Regions from separate parts of the Ruminiclostridium papyrosolvens DSM 2782 genome, predicted to be linked through region 1. Evidence: riboswitches for the same ligand, from Rfam matches in the RefSeq annotation. Region 1 holds a riboswitch; the other holds the start of a gene.
The links. A riboswitch is a leader RNA that binds a small molecule or an ion and turns the genes downstream of it on or off. The one in region 1 is predicted to bind cyclic di-AMP.
Positions count from the first base shown of each region.

Region 2: it holds a riboswitch for cyclic di-AMP, as region 1 does, so the genes downstream of both, P0092_RS13275 (C40 family peptidase) here and dapB (4-hydroxy-tetrahydrodipicolinate reductase) in region 1, are expected to answer to the same signal.

Region 1 is NZ_CP119677.1:1,765,624-1,778,135, forward strand. Features, by position in the region: gene P0092_RS07860 (DUF6382 domain-containing protein) at 1-1,157, shown strand, start outside; gene P0092_RS07865 (A24 family peptidase) at 1,193-1,696, shown strand; gene P0092_RS07870 (patatin-like phospholipase family protein) at 1,685-2,560, opposite strand; gene P0092_RS07875 (EamA family transporter) at 2,648-3,061, opposite strand; gene P0092_RS07880 (secondary thiamine-phosphate synthase enzyme YjbQ) at 3,204-3,620, shown strand; gene P0092_RS07885 (hypothetical protein) at 3,675-4,400, shown strand; partial or broken gene P0092_RS07890 (deoxycytidylate deaminase) at 4,408-4,698, opposite strand; gene P0092_RS07895 (amidase domain-containing protein) at 4,751-5,959, opposite strand; gene P0092_RS07900 (GerAB/ArcD/ProY family transporter) at 5,985-7,085, opposite strand; gene P0092_RS07905 (hypothetical protein) at 7,078-7,293, opposite strand; gene P0092_RS07910 (Ger(x)C family spore germination protein) at 7,305-8,477, opposite strand; gene P0092_RS07915 (spore germination protein) at 8,474-10,060, opposite strand; gene P0092_RS07920 (3D domain-containing protein) at 10,166-10,957, shown strand; cyclic di-AMP (ydaO/yuaA leader) riboswitch at 11,043-11,186, shown strand; gene dapB (4-hydroxy-tetrahydrodipicolinate reductase) at 11,328-12,185, shown strand; gene P0092_RS07930 (D-alanyl-D-alanine carboxypeptidase family protein) at 12,206-12,512, opposite strand, start outside.
Region 2 is NZ_CP119677.1:2,971,741-2,984,252, forward strand. Features, by position in the region: gene holA (DNA polymerase III subunit delta) at 1-945, opposite strand, end outside; gene P0092_RS13270 (DNA internalization-related competence protein ComEC/Rec2) at 970-3,327, opposite strand; gene P0092_RS13275 (C40 family peptidase) at 3,448-4,338, opposite strand; cyclic di-AMP (ydaO/yuaA leader) riboswitch at 4,343-4,484, opposite strand; gene P0092_RS13280 (GNAT family N-acetyltransferase) at 4,576-5,106, opposite strand; gene P0092_RS13285 (hypothetical protein) at 5,273-5,500, shown strand; gene P0092_RS13290 (aspartyl-phosphate phosphatase Spo0E family protein) at 5,497-5,652, opposite strand; gene P0092_RS13295 (MarR family winged helix-turn-helix transcriptional regulator) at 5,846-6,316, shown strand; gene P0092_RS13300 (YhgE/Pip domain-containing protein) at 6,430-8,643, shown strand; gene P0092_RS13305 (hypothetical protein) at 8,774-8,956, shown strand; gene P0092_RS13310 (O-acetylhomoserine aminocarboxypropyltransferase/cysteine synthase family protein) at 9,122-10,390, shown strand; gene P0092_RS13315 (Lrp/AsnC family transcriptional regulator) at 10,488-10,976, shown strand; gene P0092_RS13320 (Rqc2 family fibronectin-binding protein) at 11,094-12,512, shown strand, end outside.

The sequences.
Region 1 (12,512 bases):
CAAAGTGTACCCTTGTTAACATAATGAATCGAAAAAGGTATAACCGTAATGAATTTTTGATTACAATGTTAATGATTGCAAAAAGTATAATAGGAATTAAGAATTATTTATTAAATGATAACAACATAGTATTGGATGAAAATAATATTTATGTAGACCCGGAAACAATGAATTTATTTTTTGTATATTTACCATTTGAAAACAATACAAACGACATCAAAACCTTTTTGCTTAATATAATTATTAAACTAGCCAAATTTCAAGAGGAAGACTGCGACAATTATATTCAAAAAATTCTGGAAAACATAAAAAGTGAAATGTTTAATCTAATTCGTCTGAAAGAACTATTGGAAAATCTCTTGGGACAGGACATAAAAAGAAATATACCCAATACAAGCCCTGTTATTACAGAAAAGAAGACAGCCGAAAAGTCAAAACCTCAAATCAAAAGAGGCGAGATCAAAATACCAAATCTGCCATCAAAAGAAAGTTCCGGCACAAACGTAGACATAAAGTCTAAAGCTTCTTTAAAAGTATTCAATAAAATAAGTCTTACCCCAATAGTTCTTCAGCCGGTAGTTTTAGTTATTCTTATTTTTGTTTTATCAAGTAAGTTCGTAAGAATGTCAGAGAATCCTAAAACTACTGCAATAATTTTAGCATTAATCCTTATTGGAATAGATATTTTAGCTATCAGAATTTTGAGTGAAAAGAAAACAGAAAGTTCAGAAGACTATAAACCTTTAAAGTACATTACTGAAAAAATGCGTGAAGACGATAAAAAGGTTCAGGAAATGCATAATAATAAAGAAAACTGTAGTGGAGGTGAAACGGTTATTCTTACCCAAAACAGACCTCACGACACGCCATACATGCAAGAACGAGAGGGCGAGGACATAATAAAAGTTGACAAAAACAGTATATTAGTTGGCAGGATGGGAAGTTTTGTAGACCATATAATAGATAATAATGCCGTGGGAAAGGTTCATGCAGAAATTTTACACGAAGATGATTCATACTTTATTATGGATTGTAGTTCACGAAACGGAACTTATTTGAATGACGATAGAATAAAGCCTAATACAAAGGTAAAAGTTAACAATAATGATGTTATACGATTTGCGAACAAGGAGTTTACTTTTATAATTCCATTTTAGTAGTTTATAATTAACATTAAAGAAGTTGGTATTACATGATTAAATACATTATTCTTTTTATAGTGTTACTGTTTTCAGTATTAAGTGACATAAGAACATCAAAAATCAGAAATATATATACGGTATCCGCTATTATTGCCGGGATAGGGATTAATACTTATTTTTCAGGAATATATGGGTTCAAGGAAAGTATAAAAGGTAGCATTGTTCCTGTATTGATATTGGGGGTATTCTTTTGTGCAAGACTCATAGGAGCGGGGGACATAAAGCTGTACTCAAGCGTTGGAGCTGTTTTGGGCATAGACTTTGTAATTATGGCAGCGGCATACTCCTTCTTGGTTTGCGGCTTATATTCGTTGGCAATATTGTGTATAAAGAGGAGAGTTTTAAGCACATTGGTTCCATTTTTTTCGGAAATTAAAATATGTTTTATTACACAGAGCCTTTCTGTTTTTGAAAACAAAACAACCCGTACAGTTGTCAGAATGTCTCCTGCAATTGCAGCGGGCTGCATATTTCAGATAGTATTAACTTTGTAATGAGGAAAAATTGCTGCAGTCTCCGCAAAGTTGGATTAGTTCAGAGTATTTTTCTTCGGCATCTTTGTAACCTTCAACATAGAGCTTTTTCAGATTTTCAGGATTTCTTTCAAACCTTGAGATTTCAATTGGTTTCTTCGGTCTGATAATCACGGCTTTATTTTCTTCTTCCAACTTTTCAGCCAACTTTACGCTTTCATTATAGTAAATATGCCTGTTCTTAATTGTTTGTGAAAGATTAGGGTAATTTTTGAGCTTAAATTTATACATTGGATAAAATTTATTTGGTTTCTTCTCATAACCCTTGTGCCGTGTGAGAATAACAACATGTTTGTCAAATCCGTTATGGACAGAATAGTGAATGGGAATAGAGTCAGAAGGGCCTCCGTCAACCAGTTTTCTTCCTGCGGCTTCAACTATGGGAGAAACCAAAGGAATTGAGCTGGAAGCCCTTACATAGACATCATCAACTCTCATATCTTTTACGGGAGCATAGTAACTCTTACCTGTTTCACAATCTGTAGCTACAACTGTAAGGTTGCAATCGGAGTTTTTAAATTTATCGTAATCAAAGGGAATAAGCTTATTAGGAATATCATCAAAAAGAAAGTCCATATTAAAAATAGAACCTCTTGTAAAAAGACCCTTAATACTTAGATAACGATCATCGTTGCAATATCCGGCATTAATCTCAAGATTTCTGCCACGCTGTCCTGTAATGTATGAAACGGAGTTGCAGGCTCCTGCTGATACTCCTACGATATCCTTAAAAAACATTTTATGGTCAAGAAAGCAGTCCAAAACGCCTGCGGTATATAATCCACGCATACCGCCACCTTCAAGGACTAAATTTACTTTATTCATTATTACGTTACTCTCCTTTACTTCCATGCTGTTTTAATGAATTATAACTCTTTTGTCTGAAGGATTCAATGGAGCAAATTTAGTTTTTTATAGAATCATAATAAATGTACCGAGTGTTATAAAAATTCCTCCTAGGACAGTTTTAAATGTTATGGCTTCGTGTAATATAACAAATGCAAGCACTATACTTATTACTACACTGAATTTGTCAACAGGGACTACTTTTGAAGCTTCACCTATTTGCAGAGCATAATAATAAAACAGCCAGGAAAGGCCAGTGGCTATTCCAGATAAAACAAGAAACAACCAGCTTTTAATGCTAATGTTTGTAATACCGTGGTGTGATCCCGTTATAAATACAAGACCCCAAGCAACAACCAATACAACTATGGTTCTTATAGCAGTTGCAAGATTAGAGTTTATCCCTGTTATACCAATTTTAGCAAGAATTGATGTAAGTGCAGCAAAGAACGCTGACAAAAGAGCAAATGTAAACCACATATTTTTACCTCCTTTAAACGTAAGTCATTCGCCTCCCAAAATGTACTTTAAAAATATTAACTGATATAATAAATATAAAGTAAGTTTATTAAAAAAGTTTAATATTTACAAGGTTTTAGGAAATTTATAGGAGGGTTATAGTATGAAATCTTTCAGAAAAGAGTTGTTTTTTAATACACCACGCAGAAGAGGCTACATAAATATAACACATCAGGTTCAACAGTGTATTGTCGAAAGCGGTATTAAAGAGGGTATGGTTTTGGTTAACGCAATGAATATAACTGCAAGTGTATTTATAAACGATGACGAAGCCGGGCTTCATGCTGATTTTGAAAAATGGCTTGAAAAACTGGCACCTGAAAAACCCTATAGTCAATACAATCATAACGGTTATGAGGACAATGCCGATGCACATTTGAAAAGACAAATAATGGGCAGGGAAGCGGTTATAGCAATTACTAACGGCAAGTTGGATTTTGGAACCTGGGAACAGGTCTTTTATGGCGAGTATGATGGCAAAAGAGAAAAAAGGGTGCTTATAAAAATTATCGGGGAATAAAAAACATTTGAACGGGACATTTATAATATATGTTTAATTCATAGAGGTAAAATAATGCTGAATCAGGAAATTAAAGAACTTCTTACCCAATGTGGAATTGAAAGAGAAATGCAGGAATTGGAAGACTGCTTTTCCGAATATTCTTCAAGATTTATTTACAAGATGTATCCAATGCCGGAAAATACCACAAACCTGTTGGGCAGAAACAGTATGCATTATATTCAAATGGCATTGTGCAGGTCGAAATTACTGGCTGAAGGTGTAATAACCTCACTTAATGCAAAAAATGTACTGCTGGCAATGCTTTCTGCCAGAGCACATTTGGAGGTAACAGGGGCTTTAGCTTTTTTCTTTAGGAAACTTCACAATTATTATAGTAACGTTATACCCTACGAAATTCTCAATAAAGCTCTACAAAGGTTAATACTGGGCAGTAAATCTTTTGAACTGTCCGGTAGTGCTCCTGCACCTGTAAATGTAATGACACTAATAGATGCGGCTGACGAGTACCTTGGCAAAAAAGAAAAAAGGGATATAAAGAATTTCAGAGAGAATTATAATTATTTATCAGAATACTGTCATCCGGATTTTTTTGGTATAACTATGCAAAGTCATATTGATAACACGGGAATAACAACATACAGTTTTTTTAATCATTTAAAAGAACAGGACTTTACGTTTTTAAAGAGTCTTTTGATAAGCTTATCCACGTTCTTTTTCCTATATGACAGTATTCTTGAACTGCTTAAGCAAAATGAGAAACTACCGGAATATGAATGACATTTACTTAAAAGGTTAAGGTTATTTCTTTAATATCGGTATCCAGTTTTCTGAATATAACACCTGCTTTTTCAAACATTCTTTTAGAAGCTTTTACATTATCTATATCAGCATATTTATCGCTCAAATAGATTACTTCCTTTATACCTGATTGAATTATAGCCTTAGCACATTCATTGCAGAGAAATAGAGCCGTATAAATTTTACTGCCATCAAGTGAAACTCCTCTGTTATTTGGAATTGCATTAAGTTCTGCATGTACAACATAAGGGTATTTGGTACAAAGGGTATCTCCTTTGGATTAGTTTGTAATTAATTATACAATAATTGTGAACTGGAAGGTAAGAGGGTTAATTTATACCGGTAATGTGGACAAAGTAGGTCTTGTACGCATTATTAGTCCATGGTGTAAACCACGAGTCTTCGGTATGTTCAGCTATTACAGGCTCATATCTGATTTTTGCACTATTGTAAATCATTCCAACAATAACGGCTGCATGGGATATAGCTGATTTGTTTTTCCAGTGATACTGAATAATATCGCCTGGAATTACATATTCCCCTATTGAGGCGTCATATTGATTATCTCCAATAATTACTTTCTGAGTGGCTTTTGGACCAAATTCATTATTTTTATAGTTACCGGACAGAGTGCTGTTAAGTCCTCTGGAAGTACTCCAAGTCCAAGAATAATCATCATTGGTGGTTGCCAGAGCTGCTTTTCTATAATAGTACCATTGGAAAGCTCCTGCTTTGTCATTGGCAGCACCTCCGGCTCTTAAACATTGAGAAACAAAGTTAGTACAGTCTCCGCCTTTCCATTTTTCATCACCGAAATTCAGGTATTCCTTTGAGTAATTGTTCCAGTGACTGGATGCCCAGTTATAAGCTTCATCCCTGTTATATTCATTACTTGTTCGGGAGCTTTTCCATTTTGGTGCCACAGGGAACAGTTTGGAAGGTTTGCTTTTTTTAGCATTATCCAAAAAAATTTTTGCTTCGGTTTTTAGTGCGAGAATCTGCTCATTTAATGCATAGAGGCTATCTCTGAATAGTTCGTCAGAGTTCCCTTTTTTTGTTTGAAACTTATCCTGTGTAATTTTCCAGACACCTTTGTCCATAGATAGTAATAATGAATGCTTCTCTGCTTTATTGCCATTGATAGGATTACCAAAAGGATTTGCAGCATTCCATAAAATATCTGCCGTCAGGGTCGCCTTAATGTGTGCAGAAGTACCATCAAAAAGTGCTTCATTTATTTGGACCTTGGGATTAACCTTTTGTATTACATAGTCGTTAGAAGCATAAGGAATTATATAATCCTCCAGTACATGTTTTTTTACAAAAATAAGATTCTTTTGAGAGGTCTCAGAATTATCGACAAAAAAATTATCCAAAGTATCAACATTATGGGAAACAGCAGACTGCATTTTGGCACATAAGAATTCTTTTGCTACTTGCTCTGCAAGGTTTATTTCTGTGGGATTAGCCTGTAGACTTATACCACCACATGAAATAAAAAGACTTAAAAAAATTACAGCTATAACCTTTTTTTTCATAAAAACTCCTGTTTTTGCTACTATTTTATGCAGATTGAATTTTTTGCCCATTTTGTTGTTTTTTGTTTTTGATTAATGAAATTATTAGTAATATCAATGGCAGTAATACTTGAGGCGGCAAGGAAATTAATGTTTCCGCAAAACTATGCTCCCAACTGTATAATTCCATGGCATTTGGAAATGCCCAGATAGATAGTGTAATTATAAGCAAACCAAAGGCAGGGACAAGGGGCTTATATTCTATGTTAAATATTTCAGCAGTTATTCTTGAAATTGCGTATAATGATACTAGAACCTTAATACCTCCGCCAATGAGAAGATTCATATCCACAAGAGGGTCAATGCTAATAGCAGGAATAAGCTGAGCTGCAATATGTGAAGGATATCTTACGTATTCAATGAGTGCCGGTCCTATTATTTGCAGGTTACGGGAGGAGATTACCAGAAGTATAAGTCCTGTAATGCCTGTTGCCCAATAAGTTGCTTTAAATCTCCCTTTTTCGCTGTTAGTGTACGGCAATATCATAAGAAAAACTATATAGTCTGCAAAAACAGAGCTAACCAAATCAACGGCACTTTTAATAACAGGAGGTATATCAATTAAAGATGGTTTAAGTCCTGTAAAATCAGTTACATTAAGCAATGAAAGAGTAACCACTGCAATTGCCATAGGAAGCAGGGGTACAAGAACTTCGCAGCTTTTTGCAATTACTGAAAGACCGCTTCTGGCTGCATATACTGCTATAATTATTAACACCAATACAATTACAACAATTGGTGTTTCTGGATAACTGACAGTTACCATAAATTCGCTAAATGCTTCAGTCTCCAATATTGCTGCATGTAAAAAATATAAGATATAAATAAGACATAAAATTTTTCCGGTTGTTTTGCCAAAACAATACTCAATTATTTCAACAAGGTTTTTCCCTTTGTTGACTTTTGATAGATATAATAGCATGGTAATAACTATAAATCCTCCCAGAGTTCCTAAAATTATTGCTAACCATGCATCTCTTTTCGCTCCTATAGCAGGGTTTGAAATTGTAGTACTTGCATGAAAATAACCGATGGCTATTACTGCAAGCTGAAAATTAGATAGTTTGACCTTGTTGATACTATTCACCTCCCAAACCAATGTTATAAAGTAAATCAGAAATAACTTCATAGGGACTTGGAGGTGCTTTTTTAGTAGAAATAAGAATACCTAGTATTAAAGAAATCCCAACAACCGTAAAATATACACCCATAACTTTACCCCTTGATGTGGATGCTAACAGTTCTTTTAGATTTATAAGTACAAGTATAAAAACACCAATAATTATTTTTAACAAGTAATTTCACCTTACCTAATCTTTATTGTTTTATTCAAAAGCCCGGTTCTGTTAATTTTTGCATCTACATTTACTTTTATTTTAATGGTAGGAAAAATTTTCTCACTCCAAACGCTTGTAACTTTTCTCCAATAATTCGGATATTTATCAAACACGTGAATTCCAAAGCCAAATATGTCACTTTTATATTCATTCTGACACTTAGCAATTGCACTGTAACATTCTTTTGTTATTTTTTCTTCAAGACAGTTAGTAAGAGATTTACATACTTTTTCGGCACTTTGCCCAGAATAACTATGCTGTTCACCAACATTGCCTTCAACTTTGATTTTAACGGAAACTTCTATAGGCTTATTATCTGAGACACTAACTTTAAATTTTGAAGATACCTTCATTAATTCAATTCCGATTATTTCTTTAGGATTATCAGTACTTTCAACCTCTACAATTGCTGACTTAACACGGCCTGTTAAAAACATATATCCGCGGGTTTCATACTTGTCAAGCCAACCAATCATTTTATCTTTCCGAAAAACGGCCAAGCCTTCAGTAGAAGTTAAGTCATCGGTTTTTTCTATAGTACCAATAGATAGCTCACGGCCTTCTGTTGATAATTCTCTTGCCATGCCCAGCAGTGGTATTTCTTTCGTAAATCCTCGGGATTTAGAATTCTTTATTGTTTCTCTTATATAACCGCCGGGAATTTTAGAAAGCTTGTACGCCTGTTCTACTATTTCTTTTGCAGTTGTCCCCTTGGCTACTACAACAAGAGACTTAAATTGAGTTTCATGGTCTCTTAAAATAAAATCTACGTAATCCTTAATTCCTGATTTAGCAAGTTCTTCACTATAAACTATAACTTGTGAAGAACTGTAAAATATCTTTTTATTTATTTTGGAAAGAAGGCTTCTTAAAGCTGCAAAAATAGTACGTTCTGTAGAACTGACAGTTACAAAGCTTTTCTCACCGCCACCGCCTCCACCGGAAACTCCTGCACCGGAACTGCTGACATCGACAGGCTTGATAATCTGTGCTGTTACCATTATTTTGCCATCCTCAGTCTGGTCAATTCCCATAGCTGTAAGAATAGACAATTCACTTAAATCCCTGTTGTTCCAGCAGCCTGTTGTTAAATACATAATCATACTCGTAGACAGCAAAAGCAGAATTATCTTTTTAATCATTTTTTACTCCCCCTTGGAGCAAAAGTTTTCCCTGTTGTACGTTTTCTATTCTGGTTTTGGGTTAGTGAACGGGGGCGGCTATGCATTGACCAAATAGGTGCAATTATAAAGGTATCCTTTAGGCTTTCTCCACGGAAAGGGGCAAATGGGGAGAGAATAGGCACAAAAAATGATTTCTTACCACAAAGGTAAATAGTAAACATATAGGTAACAAAGCCTATTCCCAATAACCCAAGAATATTGGCTGCTATTAATATAATAATTCTTAAAACCGAACCTATTTTCATAAGAGGAGGTACAATAAAACTGCAAATTCCTGCTAAAGCAGCAACAATAACCAACGGAGCAGAAGCTATACCTGCACTTACAGCAGCATCTCCCAGAACGATAGCTCCTACAATGCTGACTGCCTGACCTATAGCCCTTGGCATACGTAAACCGGCTTCACGAAGAATTTCAAAAGTAATTACCATAATTAAGGCTTCTATAAAAGACGAAAAGGGGATTCCTTCTCTGGTCGCTGCCATTGTCAGCATTAACTTAAAAGGTATTATGGTTTGGTGAAAGCTGGTAACCGCAACATATAAGCCGGGTAAGTATACTGATACAAAAAAAGACATTAATCTGAGTAACCTCATAAAGGACGCAAAATAGTATTCTCCGAAGTAATCCTCCTGAGCTTGAAAGCTCTCAATTATCAGAAAGGGAACCGTCAATACCGTAGGAGTTCCATCTGCTAAAATGGCAACTCTTCCTTCCAGAAGTTTAGCTGCAACCTTATCAGGCTTTTCACTGTTTCCCACCATAGGGAAAACAGGCATTTTGCCATCTTGTATAAATTGTTCCATATATCCGGTAGCAAGGATTGCATCAGTATTTATTCTGTTAAGACGGTTTTTTACTTCTTCAACAACTTCAGGTGCTGCTATACCTTGAATATAGCATATTGCTATATCAGTATTTGTTTGCTCGCCTAAAACGAGGCTTTCAACTTTAAATTTAGTATTTTTTATTCTTCTCCTAAGCAGAATCAAGTTTGTCTTGAGATTTTCTGAAAAGCCTTCTCTTGAGCCTTTAATACTAATCTCGGTATCTGGTTCGCTGACAGCCCTTTTTTCAGGAGATTTTAGTCCTATTTTAAAGGCCTTATCCTGTCCGTCAATGAATAAGACCACATCGCCAGTGAGAATACCGCTCAAACATTCTTTAAAGGAATATAAGTCTTTAACATCGCTAACACTTAATATACTCTCGCTTAAGAGTGTGAAAACAGATGAATAGTTTTTATCGCCTGAATAATTTATAATAGGTTCAATAATATTCTCTGCAAGGATTGCTTTGTCAAAAAAACCTTCTATAGAAGCTATGACAATTCTTGTATTCAGCGTTCCCAAATTTATTTCACGCAGATTAAAGTCACTGCACAGGGAAAATTCCTGATTCAGCATTCCTTTTACTTTCTCTATGGATTTAGGAATTTGAGTATTGCTTCTATTACTACTGTCTGCAGGTTTTTCTGTACCCTGAGTTTTTGCATTTTTAGGACCTTTGGTTTTAAAAAAATTAAACATTATATCACCCAAAATCATTGTCCCCAAATAAAATATTGTTATTCTATATGTATAAATACTGCTATTTTGGAAAATAATCCATAATAGGTTAATTTATTTAATAAGGAGTTTGCATATATGACCGAAAAAGACAATCAAAAGTCAGTAGATATTTGGATGTTCAAGATATTAACTATAGTTTTGGTATTGACAAGTACTTTACTTGCTTTTTTCTGTATCAGGGTAAACAATGTAGTTAACCAGTACAAAGAAAAATATAATAATGAATGTGCTCAATCCATGCTTATTATGAAATCGAATCAATCATTAACGACAAACACTAATAATTATAAATCTCAAAGTGATGAACTAGGTAAACTTAACAAAGAACTTAAGAAACAAAATGAAGAGATAAAAAAACAACTTGAAGATTTGAAAAAACAAAATAAGCAATTGGAGTCTACAAAGAGGGAACTGGCAGATGATAATCTTCAGCTTCAGAAATCACTTAAAAAGGCAGCAGCGGTAGGTGTAAAACCTCAATCATACAAGATTTACAGTGGTGATAATCTTGAAAATAACAGCAAAAAAAAGTATATTGGTAAATTTCTTGGTACGGCATACACTCCATGTGCTGAGGAATGTGGAAATAACAAGGGCATAACAAGCTCAGGTAAACCAATAGTACCGGGTGTATCCGTAGCAATAGATAAAACACATTGGCCTTATGGTACAATATTCTACATTAAGGGGCTGGGGTACACAATTGCTATGGACACGGGCAGTGCTATAAAAGGTAAAAACAGATTTGATTTTGCTGTATTGGATAAAAAGTTCGCATATGAGCTTGGACAACAATATTATGACGTGTACTTAGTAAAGATAGGAAACGGCAAGATTAATGAATCTATTATAACCAAATCGGCTTAAATAAAAGAATGTTAATAAAAATCAGGAAATATTGACTTATTTATAGAAATGGTATATACTAACAGTGGATTTAAGTCTAAAAATTAATAATTTATCGCTGAATTATAGCAGTTTGATTGCTATAAGCGGGGGAACCATTTAATGGGGTGAATCCTGGATTACCAGGTAGGGTTAGTCTCTTACAACCCGAATCCGGCAGCTAACTTCGTAAGCGTTGGGGAGAAAGTGAATTTTTACATTATGTAATTTTCTAACCAATGCTACAGTTTACCTGTAGCATTTTTAAGTTTATCCTTATTCATTTTCTTCAAAATTTAATTATTCAATTTTAATTCTTACTTATAATTTGAAAGGGAGGGGAACTTATTTGATGAAAGTTTGTATATCAGGCTTGGGCCGTACCGGAAAGGAAATTGCAAGGGCAATTTTAGCACAAAAAGAAATCCAGCTTGTTTCTGCTGTTTGCAGTCCGGGCAGTAAATCTTTAAATAAGGATTTGGGAGAAATTCTTGGAATGAATAAAACAGGAATTACGGTTACCGGATCTGATAAACTGGAGGAAGTAATATTCAGAAATAAACCGGATGTTGTTATTGATTTCTCAAATCCCAAATCAGCGTTGAAAAATGCTTTAATTTTCTCAAGATATAGGATAAATATTGTAGTGGGAACTACAGGATTCTCAGATTATCAGCTTAAGAAGCTCTATGTAATTTGCAGAAAGTTCAAAAACGGCATTGTTTATGCACCAAACATAACTATGGGTGTAAATGTTCTGATGCTTCTGTCAAATCTAACAGCAAGTTTGCTAAGCAGCTATGATTTTCAGATAACAGAGTTGCATCATAAAAACAAATTGGATTCACCATCGGGAACAGCTAAAAAAATAGCCGGTGAAATTCAGAGCGGTCTTTTAAATAAAGGGGTGGTGGTGTCACATAAAGACATCCCCATAAATTCTGTAAGGGCCGGAGGGGTAATAGGAAAGCATGAAGTAATGATTGTAGGTCAGGAAGACAAAATAGAAATCAGTCATGAGTCTTTTTCAAGAAAGGCTTTTGCACAGGGAGCAGTAAGTGCTGCGAAATTTATTCATAAGAAATCAGGGTACTATGAAATGAAGGATGTCCTTGATTTGGAAAAAGTATTAAAAACGTATATTGAAAATAATAACAAGTGGTCTTCAAAGCGCCACAACAAATATAATGCCAGACCGGCTTCAAATTAGAAAAAACAAGAACCCTGCTACTACTGGGTTCTTGTTTTTTTTGCTCTAAACATAAATTTAAAAAGATTTTTTATTATCAGTACGAGTTCGATGATTACAAGAATACTTACAATCGCCATTAAATCCCTGTTTTCAGTAATAATATCTTTTATTTTTGTTCTGTAATCCTCTGGCGCTGAAACAGTCTTATCCGCGTATAAATTAACTTCTATTACAGTACTGTCGTTAAGCGTGTATTTTAAGACACCTGCTATAGTTTCCGTATTAACCGGAAGTTTTAACTTTTCATTTTTTAAAAAGCTTATATTTTTAATAAAACTGTCTCCT
Region 2 (12,512 bases), 1.2 Mb from region 1:
CAGTTCAAGGCTGTAATACATGGCCTTTTCCAAAACCCCTATTTCCATATTCCTGCTTAAACCAAGAACTTTAGAGGCAACAAAAGGTGTTAGTCCCATTTGCTTTGCTGCCGCATCCTCCCTCATGCCCTGTTGTTTGAGTAACTTCATTCTGTATACCATTCTTATCTGTCTTACAATCATGTACATTATTTTCTGCATGGGCTCCTTTAAAAAAGCCATGTCATTTAAAAGCATAAGTGCTTTTGAAATATTTCCTTCTGCTACTGCATCTGTAAGGTCAAAAATTCTGCTTTTTATAGTAGTTGTACATACTGACTTTACATCGTCAATGGAAATATTCTGTATTTCGCCTGTAAAATTTACTATTTTGTCAATTTCATTTAACAGCTCTACCATGGAATATTCGCTGTTTTCAACTATATACGAGGCTGCAATGGTATCTATTGTTTTTTTATGGCTTTTAAAAACCTTTACGACCCATTTTACAAGGTCAGCAGGCTTCTGATAATCAAACTCAACAACAAGCCCTTTTTTCTTTATGGTATTAACCAGCTTTATTCTCTTGTCTACTTCCTGCTCCACAAATATGAGACAAGTATAGGGAGGCATATTTTCAATATAGTCTGCAAGTTTATTATTTTCTGATTTCTTATCAGACCCCTCGCCGCCTCCTTTTTTTGACTTAAAATAGCCGGAATTCCTTGAAATTACAAGCTTTTTATCGCAAAAAACAGGCATTGTTTCGCAGTTTTCAATAAGCGTATTCGTATCCTTTTTGCCTTCAAGATATATATAATTTAAATCCTTTGTTTCTTCGTCAACAATCAGGTTACCTATAGCATTCATATAGTACTTTATAAGGTAATCTTCCTGACCATAAAAGAGGTATACATTTTGCAGTTTATTTTCCTTTAATTCTTTTTTTAATATATCAAAACTCATATTCTTCCTCTATTTATTGTATTTTTAAGGTATCATTGTCCTAATGTTAAACCCATTTCCATAGCTGGCAGCAATAACTGCACCGCTTTCGTCCGTCCTAAAAAGTCTCGCTCCCTGCTTCTCAAATGTATCAATAACAAATTGGCTGGGATGGCCGAAATTGTTGCGACCTACCGGTATAATACCATATTTCGGCTTAACCGCCATTATGTAATCCTTACTTGATGAGCCGGGAGACCCGTGATGTCCTACTTTTATTATGTCCGCTTTTAAATCCAGCCCTTGCTGTAACATTCTTTCCTCTGAGGGAAGCCCACTGTCTCCCGTAAACAAAACTTTAGCATTCTTATAAAGTAATTTTAACACTAATGAGCTTTCATTCAAATCCTCTTGGGCAATGCTGTCTATTTTGTATGGGAGGGGGTTTAATACTTCTAATACCGTTTCGTTATCAAGGTTTATTCTATCTCCCTGTTTGCATTTAATTATTAAAATATTTTTATCTTTACATATACTATTTATTTTCCCAAAGCCTTTCCCGTCAGTTTCCGGCACTATAACCGTACCTACAGACAGTTCTCTGAGTACTGCCTCGAGACCTTCCGTATGGTCAGAATGTCCGTGTGAGGCAATAACAATATCGACTTTTTTAGTACCCCTGTCAAGAATATATGGTATCATAACTGACTCCCCTATATCAAACTTGGATTTTGAGTTTGCCTCACGTCCTCCTCCGTCAATGAGTATTTTTGTTCCATGTGCTGTTTTTATAAATGCGCTGTCACCTTGACCCACATCCAGAAATGTTATTTCCAAAGGCTTAGGTATTAGCGCCTTAGCCCCGAATATAATAATTGTCAAAATAACAACTGCTCTTTTCAGGTGTTTTGTGTATTTCTTAACCTTAAAATAATTCCTGCCTTTAAACATATAAATTATGAATAAATAGTAGAACAAAACCATTCCAAGTGTTGGGGTAGGTAATTTTAATAACGAAAACGGTATTTTAGCCGTTACTTCTGTAATAAACAATATGAAGGATAGAAAGGTGTTATTAATGTATCCGATAATAACCGCCAAGTATATATTAAGTAAACCTGTAAAAACCATAATAAAACCTATAATTGTTACAAATTCAACCAACGGTACAACGAGAATATTTGAAATAATAGAGAATGTTGAAAAGTTATTAAAATAATACAAGGTAACGGGTATAACACCCAATTGGGCTGCAACGGTTGCTGCAAGTGTATCTGAAACTACGTTAGGGATATATTTTCCTTCGGTAAAGGACTTAATTCGCGGATAAAACAAAACAAGGGACAAAGTTGCACCAAAAGATAGCTGAAATCCTATATCAAATAGTGTGTAAGGATTAATTATCAGTATAATAAGTGCCGAGGCTGAAATACTGGTATATATTTCGGGTTCACGCATAATAATTCTGCCTGCCAAAATTATTATTCCCATAATAACCGCCCTGACTACCGAGGCAGAAAAACCCGTAACAAATACAAATAATATAAGTATAAAAATAGTAATTATGTTAGCTTTGAAATTGCTCAAACGCAACTTTTTGAAAATAAAAGTAAAGGGCATAATAATAAATGCAATATTCATTCCCGAGGCTACCATGATATGGGTAAGCCCGGCTTTACTGAACGCTTTGAAGGCATTTTCATCCAAGCCGTCCTTATATCCTATGAGCATACCTTCCAGTAGTCCTGCCTGATTTTTATCCAGAGAAGAACTGATTATGTCAACAACTTTATTCTTTATTGCATACCCTGTTTTATATAAATAGCCACCTCCCTTTTTACCTGAGACTTGAATATCGGATGCACCATGTAAATATACTCGTCCGGAAATCCCCACAGATGCCAGATATCTTCTATAATCAAAGCCTCCCGGATTTGTTGCAGGCTTTGGCTTTTCAACAACTCCCGTAAAACTGATTTTTGCTCTATAGCCTTTTATGTTAATATTGTTTACATAAACAAGTATCCTGTTTTTGACCTTGAAGGTCCTATTTTTATAAATTACAGATTCTGTTTGCAAAACAAAATTTGATTTGCCGTCCTCCGAATTCTGTACTTCACTATCAATAAAACCTTTTACTTCTATGGGATTGCCGTAATACTGATTAAAGCTTTTGGTATAGCGATATTCTGCATTATAGAAAAGCATCCCGCCTGCTATAAAAAAAGAAAGCAATATAAAAATTGTAGTTTTAAATTTTCCGAAATTTTTAAGAAAACATATTATAGTTAATAAAATTATGAATGAAGTGATAAGAAAGGAATTCAATCCAATACAGCTTACAAGAAGTATCCCCAAAATAAAGGACACAGCAAAAAGACAGAGCGGTCTTTTGATATTCAAAACAACCTCCATATTAAGTTTATAGAATTAATAATTATGAATTTTCAAGATAAAAATTGAAAGTTAATATAGACCACAAAAACGTCTTATAAAAGACGTTTTCGTGGTCTATGATAAGATTTAAATTACTCTTTTCGCACCAATGTAAGTTCCCCGATATTCAGATAGACACTGAATAAGCACTTTTCCATTAGAAGTTGATGCATGAATAAATTGGTTGTTACCTAAGTAAATACCAACATGGTCTATTTCACCAGCTGATTTTCTGGAAGATGCATCAAAGAACAACAAATCGCCAGCCCTTAAAGCTGTCTTAGAAACCCTTGTTCCGTTTGAATACATGCCTGATGCTGAGCAGTTAAGACTAACGCCAAAATTCTTATACACGTAGCCGACAAAGCCAGAGCAATCAAAGCCACTTGGACTTTTCCCACCATAAACATACCTTACACCAATAAACTTCTTTGCATATGCAATTATTCTGCCAACTTGAGAATCATCATCATCGCTGACAAATGTCGCAGCTTCCGTAGAACGGGAAGTTTTTGCTGAATTCGCTGCTGAAGAAACAAATTTCTTCGAAACGTATCCAACCTTTGAACCCACTTTAATTTTGTGCCATTCATTAAGTGTATCCAGTATTTGTACATCTGTTCCCTCTTTTAAAGAACTGATTACTTTGCTGCTTGTACTGGCACCCACTCTAAAATTGACACCATTAGCATTAATACTTCCTTTTGTGGTTATAACCTTTATGTAGTCATTGCTTACCCATCCGGTCTTTCCATCAAAAGAAATCTTGTACCAACCGCTAGACTTATCAAGCACTGAAACTCTCTTATTGGAAAGTTTAGTGATGACACTTGCTGAAGTATTAGGCTCTTTTCTTACATTGACGCCAGTACCCTCAATCTGAGCCGACTGCGAAGCAGCCATTGCAGCAGAACATACTAACACAAGTGAAAAGGCGAAAATACAAGCGACAAGTACCTTGGTAATCTTACCTGTCATTGGCCCCTCCTATAGTAGCGCTTCCGAAGTTAGCTGACGGGCTCGGGCAATAGGACATCCCTACCATTCCTTAAAACAATAAAAATGGATTAACCCCAAATCTTGGTTCCTCCGTACCTCTTTCGAGGATTCAGCTTATTTAATTCGTTATTATTATATTTAATTTATTACAGTTTGTCAAACTTTTAGTAATAAAACAGCAATTTTTTGGTAATAATTTTGTAATATTAATGTTTTTTACACTTTCTTCCACATAATCAGAGCATGTTCGGTTATTTTGTTTAAATCATATAAGGTGTCAAATTCATATTCGGTATAACCGCATTTTTCCCAAAATTTAAAACCGGATATATTATTTTTGCTTACGGAAAGACAATAAGTATTTACATTAAATGAATTTTTAAAGTAATTCTCGAGAATACTAATTACTTTTTTACCATAGCCCTTTGATTGATACGGTAAATCAATGGCAAATGAATTTATCCAGAGTATATTTTCCTCAACAGACAAGGAGCCTTTGACCAAACCTATGGATTTGCCTATAAACGAATCCTTTTTTTTAAGAAAAATATCCAAAAAGAATACATTATCCTTAGATATAAATTTGAAAAGCTGACTGGAAAATACATCATAGCTTATAAAACCATAAACTCCTGTTGCAAATTTAAAGCCATCCGTATTTTCGTAGATTGAATATATATTTTTAACACTTCTGTAACTAATACTTTTTAAATGTAAATCATCAAACAAGATATCTAGCTTTAGCATATAACCATATCCTTACTGAACAATAGGTGTTGATACAATGAATTATACCAAATAATACGGTATAAAAAACAGCCCATATTAGGAAATATTTGACATATAATGTGATTAGCTTTATTTTTATTATATAAGCTAAGCATTTTACAAAAGACAGAAAGGGGAACCGAAAATGTGTAAGGTATTTAACGAGCAATTGTTTGAATGTTCTTATATTACTCTTAAACTGTTACTGGAAGTGTTTAAAAAAAATTTGATAGATATAACTGATTTTAAGAGTAATAGTGAACTTAAAATCAGTTATATCCAAAATAATTTAAAGCATATAAGTCAAATTGAAAGAAGGTCATTAATCGAATGTGTAATTCATGAATGTATTGAAATTAATCGTAGTTGCTAATTTAAACTATAAAACTGTAAAATTAAGTCATCTAATCTCTTGCTGATTTTAAGAATGTCGTGTTTCGCCCATGGTTCATTATCCAACAAATCATAAAGCTGCTGCTTAAGACACTCGACTTCTTTGTTAAGTGTGTAAATATTTGTTTGCATTATGTAACCCCACTTCTTTTCTTTGGTAAAATATATACTTATTTTACCATTATTTTGTATTAAAGTAAATACATATCCCAAAATTTGTAAGTGATTACTGATTTTTTTCCAAAAACAGTTTACTTTTTAAACATTCAGTAGTATATTAAAATAAAATAGTTTGAAATTCAAATTAAGTGAGGATTAAAAGACCATGAACTCAGAAACAGAAAATAGTTTACTTATTGTAGATGAACTGTTTAGAAAGCTTATTGATAAGTACAATAAACTTGAGAGTAAGAAATTTTTCAGTAAAACACTTGACGATCTTACTGTTATCGAAATCAACACATTAGTTGTTATAGGTCACGGTGAGGAAGATAAGAGGATGTCAGAAATTGCAAATTCTTTAGGTGTTACTTTTGGTACTCCTACTGTTACTGTTGACAGACTTATAAAAAAAGGTTATGTCATCAGAAGACGGGACAATGAAGACCGTAGACAAGTTTTTATTTCTCTTTCTGACACTGGGAAAGATGTTTTTGAATCAATTATTATTATTAGGAATATACTGGCTGAAAAGATATACGGTATCCTTAGTGAGGACGAAAGAAAAGCCCTGATTAATATACTTTCATCACTTGATTCACACTTTGATGATATTTTTAGCTTTAGGAATAAATAGTTTTTTTTGTCGAAATATTTGGAATTTCAAATTATTTTTAATTTAAAACATTCGAAATTACTAAGTAAAATTCAAACGAACATCTATATTCAGAGAAAAGGGAGGTAAAATTTATGCAAGCATTAAGAAAATACAAGAAATTTGCCGTAGTTGTTGCAGTTATTTTAATACCATTGGTTTACAGTTTCTTCTATTTAGATGCTTTTTGGGATCCATACAGCAAACTTGACAAGCTTCCTGTAGCCGTTGTTAATCAGGATAACGGAGCAACTATTGGCGGTGTAAGCAGAAATCTGGGTAAAGAAATTACAGACAATATTAAAAACGATAAAAATCTTAAATGGGTTGTTACATCAGAATCTGATGCAAAAGACGGTGTAGAAAACAGAAGGTATTACGCTATGATTAATATACCTGATGATTTCTCCAAAAATATTTCTTCCGCTGCCGGCAGTAACAAGACTCAAGGTAATTTAACATATACTGTTAATGAAAAAAGAAATTATCTTGCAAGTCAAGTACTAAACAGAATTACACTAGAGTTTAAGGATAAAGTATCCAAGTCCGTTTCTGAAGAAATTGTAGGAACCCTTTTAAATCAAATACATAAACTTCCTGCTGATCTAAAGAAACTTGATAACGGCTTAAATGAAATAAAAGACGGAGCTGAACTACTCTACGATAGCAATAGTAAAATTGTAGACGGTCAGAAAAAATTTAATGCTGGTGTTAATAAGCTGAACGACGGACTTATAGCAGTCAACAATGGTTCTGCTGTTCTGGCACAAGGTTCAAAGCAGCTAAGCGATGGCGCAGAACTGTTCTACAGGAGTTTATCCGGAGGTTCCGATAAAATAACCGGTTTGGTTAACGGCTCAAACAGTTTTATGTCAGGTTTGTCAAATCTGAATTCAGGTTTAAATCAATTGAATTCAAGCATTACCAAGGCTGCTCCACAGATTTCTCAGCTCTCTAAAGGAGGCTCAGACTTAAATAACGGTTTGCAGTCCTATACTTCAGGTGTAGATAAATATATAGAATCTGTAAACAAGGTTTCGCAGGCTCAATCCGTATTGGCAACCTCTATTCAAAAATATGCTGCAAGCCATCCGGAAGCCATGACAGACCCGAATTTCAAAGCTGTAATAGCTACTCTGGAAGCATCAAAGTCTGTTCCTGAACAGCTCAAAGCAGGCGGAGACCAGTTATCCACTTCAGGAAAACAGCTTGCTGCAGGTTCAGAAAAAGTTGCAGGCGGCGTTTCACAGTTGGCTGCACAGTTGGGTTCTGTAACCGGAGGTATAGATAAGCTTTCTGCTGGAGCAAATAAATTGAATAAATCTTATCCAATGATTAATAAAGGTATACGTGATACTGCCGGCAGCATAAAAACTGCCTCCAATAAATCTAAAGTGCTTGCTTCGGGTGCTTCATCCGTCAAAGACGGAGTTGCCAAACTATCTGACGGTGTTTCAGCACTGGAAGGTGGCAGTAAGGAATTATCAAAGAATTCCGTTGTTATCCTTAGCGGTGAAACAAAGCTTCAGGACGGTTTAGCTAAACTTAAGGCTGGAGTAACTGAAGCCGGCAACGGTGTATCCTCTTCTCTTCTCAAGGCCGATAGTCAAATGAACGGGACTGACGGGTTGAAAGAATATGCTGCATCTCCTGTTAAAATTACGGAAAAGAAAGTATACGGTATTCCTGATTACGGTACCGCCTTTACGCCTTATTTTGTATCGTTGTCCCTTTGGGTTGGTGCATTGATGATGTTCTTTGCAATTTATCTGGATGAGGAAGTAAGATTCCGCAGATTCTCTTCAGCTTCTAAAGGCTATATGAGATTTTTTGCATATACTTTCATTGGCATTGCTCAGGCACTGGTTTTGGATATCGTTATTCTTAAAGCCTTACACCTGAATGTTACCAATGTTGGACTTTTTGTACTCACAAGTATAATAATTTCAATGTCATTTACTTCTATAATGAGATTTTTACTTGTACAGTTAAGGGATGTGGGCAAATTTATTGCTATTCTTCTTTTGATATTACAGCTTACTTCCTGTGGAGGAACCTTCCCTATGGAGCTTGTTCCAAGATTCTTCAACGTAATTAATCCGTTTATGCCAATGACATACTCAGTTAACGTATTGCGAGAAGTGATTTCAGGTGTTAATGGCGGATTTCTGACTCAGAGCCTAATTGTTTTGGTTGCTATAATGGCTGGTTTCTTTGCATTAAACATTGTAATATCAAAGCTTAGATTCGGATGTATTTCTTCTGATTCTGATGATTTTGTTAAAATATCCGAAGAAGCTTCAGCTTAAATTGAATTAATTTTAATAGTTTTATAAAATCCCAAAACTGACATGGTATTTCTACTGTGTCAGTTTTTTATTGGAAGCATATCTTTTCTATTTTGCAGCAAAATACTATTAAAGGTATTCACATTATTATATGGCCAAAATATGGCAGACGGAGGTATTGGCAATGAGAAACAGAAAAATAGACGATGACTCTCTTTTAACGGTTTTTGAACGAATTATAAATAGTATTCCAATAAGATTTCAAAGTACCACCAGAGAAGATACTTATGATGACAGTAAGATGTCTGAGGATGATATCGAAAAATTTAGATAAACTGTTGTCTTTAAGACTATGGATGAACCATAGTCTTTTCTCTTTTTTATATAATTATATTCACACATGTCTTGACAAATATGTATTCTATTTTATATTCTTTTGTTATAAGAAAATAATATTCGTTTTAGAGATAATTAGTTTAATTTTATATGAGGTGATTATATGCCATGGAAAATTGAAACCAAGTGCCTTCAGGAAGGCTATAAACCTGAAAACGGTCAACCCCGTGTACTCCCTATTTACCAGAGTACAACCTACAAATATGACTCAACTGAGCATGTTGCCAAGCTTTTTGATTTATCGGTTCCCGGACACATGTATTCCAGAATAAGCAATCCCACCGTTGAATGTGTTGAAAACAAGATTGCTGCACTGGAAGGCGGTATCGGTGCGCTCTGTACCTCATCAGGACAAGCTGCTTCACTGATATCAATTCTGAATATATGTGAAGCAGGAGAGCATTTTGTCTGCTCCGGAACAATTTACGGTGGCACTATAAATCTCTTCGGTGCCAGCTTGAAAAAACACGGTATAAGTGTAACTTTTGTTGATCAAGACAGCTCGGAAGAAGAGATTCAGAAAGCTTTTCAGCCTAATACAAAAGCTCTGTTCGGTGAATCAATTGCAAACCCTAAAATTAGTGTACTTGATATAGAAAAGTTTGCAAAAATAGCCCATAAAAACAATGTTCCCCTTATAATTGACAATACCTTTGCAACACCTATCTTGCTCAGACCAATTGAGTATGGTGCTGATATTGTAGTACATTCCACTACAAAGTACATGGACGGACATGCCGTAAGCATTGGCGGAGTTATAGTTGACTCAGGCAAATTCAACTGGGATAATGGCAAGTTCCCGGGTTTAACAGAACCTGATGACACATATCACGGTATGGTTTATACAAGAGACTGTGGTAAAGCTGCATACATAACTAAAGCAAGAGTACAGCTTATCAGGGATTATGGGTGCTACATGTCCGCAAATAATGCATTTTTATTGAATCTGGGATTAGAAACCCTTCACTTGAGAATAGAACGTCACTGTCGGAACGCAGAAAAAGTTGCAGAATATCTGTCAACCAGCGATAAAATAATGTCTGTAAGTTATCCTACTCTGGCAAAGGATTCTTATCACTCACTTGCACAAAAATATCTTCCAAAGGGTTGCAGCGGAGTTGTTTCCTTCAGAATTAAAGGTGGCAGAGAAGGTGCAGTTAAGTTTATGGATAAGTTAAAGCTTGCCGCTATAGTAGTTCATGTGGCTGATTGCAGAACAGCAGTATTGCACCCTGCAAGTTCCACACACAGGCAATTGAGTGATGAACAACTTGTACAGGCTGGAATCGACCCGGGTCTTATCCGCTTTTCCGTAGGTATCGAAAATATCAAGGACATAATCGAGGACATAAAACAGGCCTTGGAAGATTAAGAATTATATATATTTAGTATGGATAATACTGCTATATTTTAATTGTGGTGTTATCCATATTATTTTGTACCAGCCAATATTTTAATGAGGTGTTATTATGCAATTTACTTTTGACGAACTTGATAAACAAATACTTGAAATAATACAGGCTGACCCTGTAATTTCAAATAAAGACCTTGCAGAAAAGGTTGGACTCTCTCCTTCTGCATGTCTCAGCCGTACAAAGAGATTAAAGGAAATAGGCGTTATAAAAAAGTTTGCAGCAATTATGGATGAAAAAAAGCTTGGATATGAAGTAATAGCATTTACTTTTGTAACCCTTTCACCTCATAACAGGGATATAACTAATGCCTTCATTTCAAAAATCAATGAAACACCCCAGATACTTGAGTGCTATAATATTTCAGGCAGCTGGGATTACCTTATTAAAATTGCTGCCCACAATCTGGCTGATTGCCGGGACTTTCTTATTGATACTTTTCTATCATTTCCCGGCGTAAACAAAATTGAAACCAGTATGGTTCTAAGCACCGACAAGCAGAGTTTCTGCCTGCCTGTGGATTCATCTGAGCAAAAACAGAGCTAGTTTGTTGGTCTGTAAAATGGTATACTAAATATGATTTGGAAAATAAGTTGCAATTATTGCAGCTTTATTTTTTACAAATTGAGTTTGTTTAAAATATGCATGTCAGGAGCTTTAAAAATGCCATTTGATGGAATAGTAACAAAATGTATAGTCAGTGAAATGAATGATTTACTTTCAGGAGGTAGAATAGACAAGGTATTCCAGCCTGAAAACGATGAGATAGTTTTGTTGGTACGTTCAAAAGGTCAGAATTACAGACTTGTTGCAAGTGCAAATGCAAGTAATCCAAGACTGCATCTGACAACCTTGCAAAAGGAAAATCCTTCCACCCCACCTGTTTTTTGTATGCTTATGAGAAAACATGTTGCAGGCGGAAGGCTCTTGGATATAAGCTTTCATGATTATGAGCGTGTAATTACATTGAATATAGAATCTGTCAACGAGCTTGGGGACCTTACTGTAAAAAAGCTTGTTGTAGAAATCATGGGTAAGTACAGTAATATTATCCTGCTAAATAGTGAAAATAAAATTATAGATTCCGTTAAACATGTTGACAGCGATATAAGCAGTGTCAGAGAAGTTATGCCTGCCAGAATTTATATACTCCCCCCTGCTCAGAATAAGGAGCTTCCTGAAAATATAGAAGTTGATAATATTTTCAATGAGGAAAACGTTGAAGGGGCCAAACATGCGGAAGGTATAATTTTAAATACCGTTAAGGGCTTTAGTCCTTATACCTGCCGGGATATATGTTCTGCTGCGGGAGTTCCGTCCAAAACTCCTTTAAATGAGTTAAATGAATCTGATAAAGAAAAAATTAAAACTGCCCTTTCGAATTATATAGACAAAATTAAAAGCAACAATTTTTCACCCTGTATTGTCTATGAAGATAAAAGCTTGTTGAGACCAATTGACTTTTATTGTTTTGAGCCTTCAAAGGAGGTTTTCTACAAAAGCTATGACCTTTTGTCCACAGCTTTGGACCAATACTACCTGCTGCGTGATACAAACGAGCGTCTTGGACAGAAAATGGGTGATGTTCTAAAGGTTGTTAAAAACGGTATTGACAGATGCAAAAAAAAGGCTTCCATGTTTAATGAAAAACTCAGAGAAGTTTCAGACAGAGATAAACTTCAGCTATATGGAGAGTTGATTACTGCAAATATATACTGTATTCCCGAAGGTGCAAAATCTACAAAAGTACTTAATTATTACAGTGAAAATGAAGAATATGTTGATATTCCTCTGAATGAGTATAAATCTGCTCAGGATAACGCACAAAAATATTTCAAGCAATATTCAAAGGCAAAAAGTACTCATTTAAATGTAACCAAACAGCAAGAGGAAACCTTGTCAGAGCTTGAGTACCTTCAAAGCGTTCTGACTATGCTTGAAAATTGCAGTTCAAGACTGGAAGTCGATGAAATAAGACAGGAGTTAATAGACCAGGGCTACATCAGAAGGTCATTGAAGAATGGGAAAAAAAAGCAGGATAAGCCGTCTTCCCCTCTGGAGTTTGTATCAAGTGACGGATTT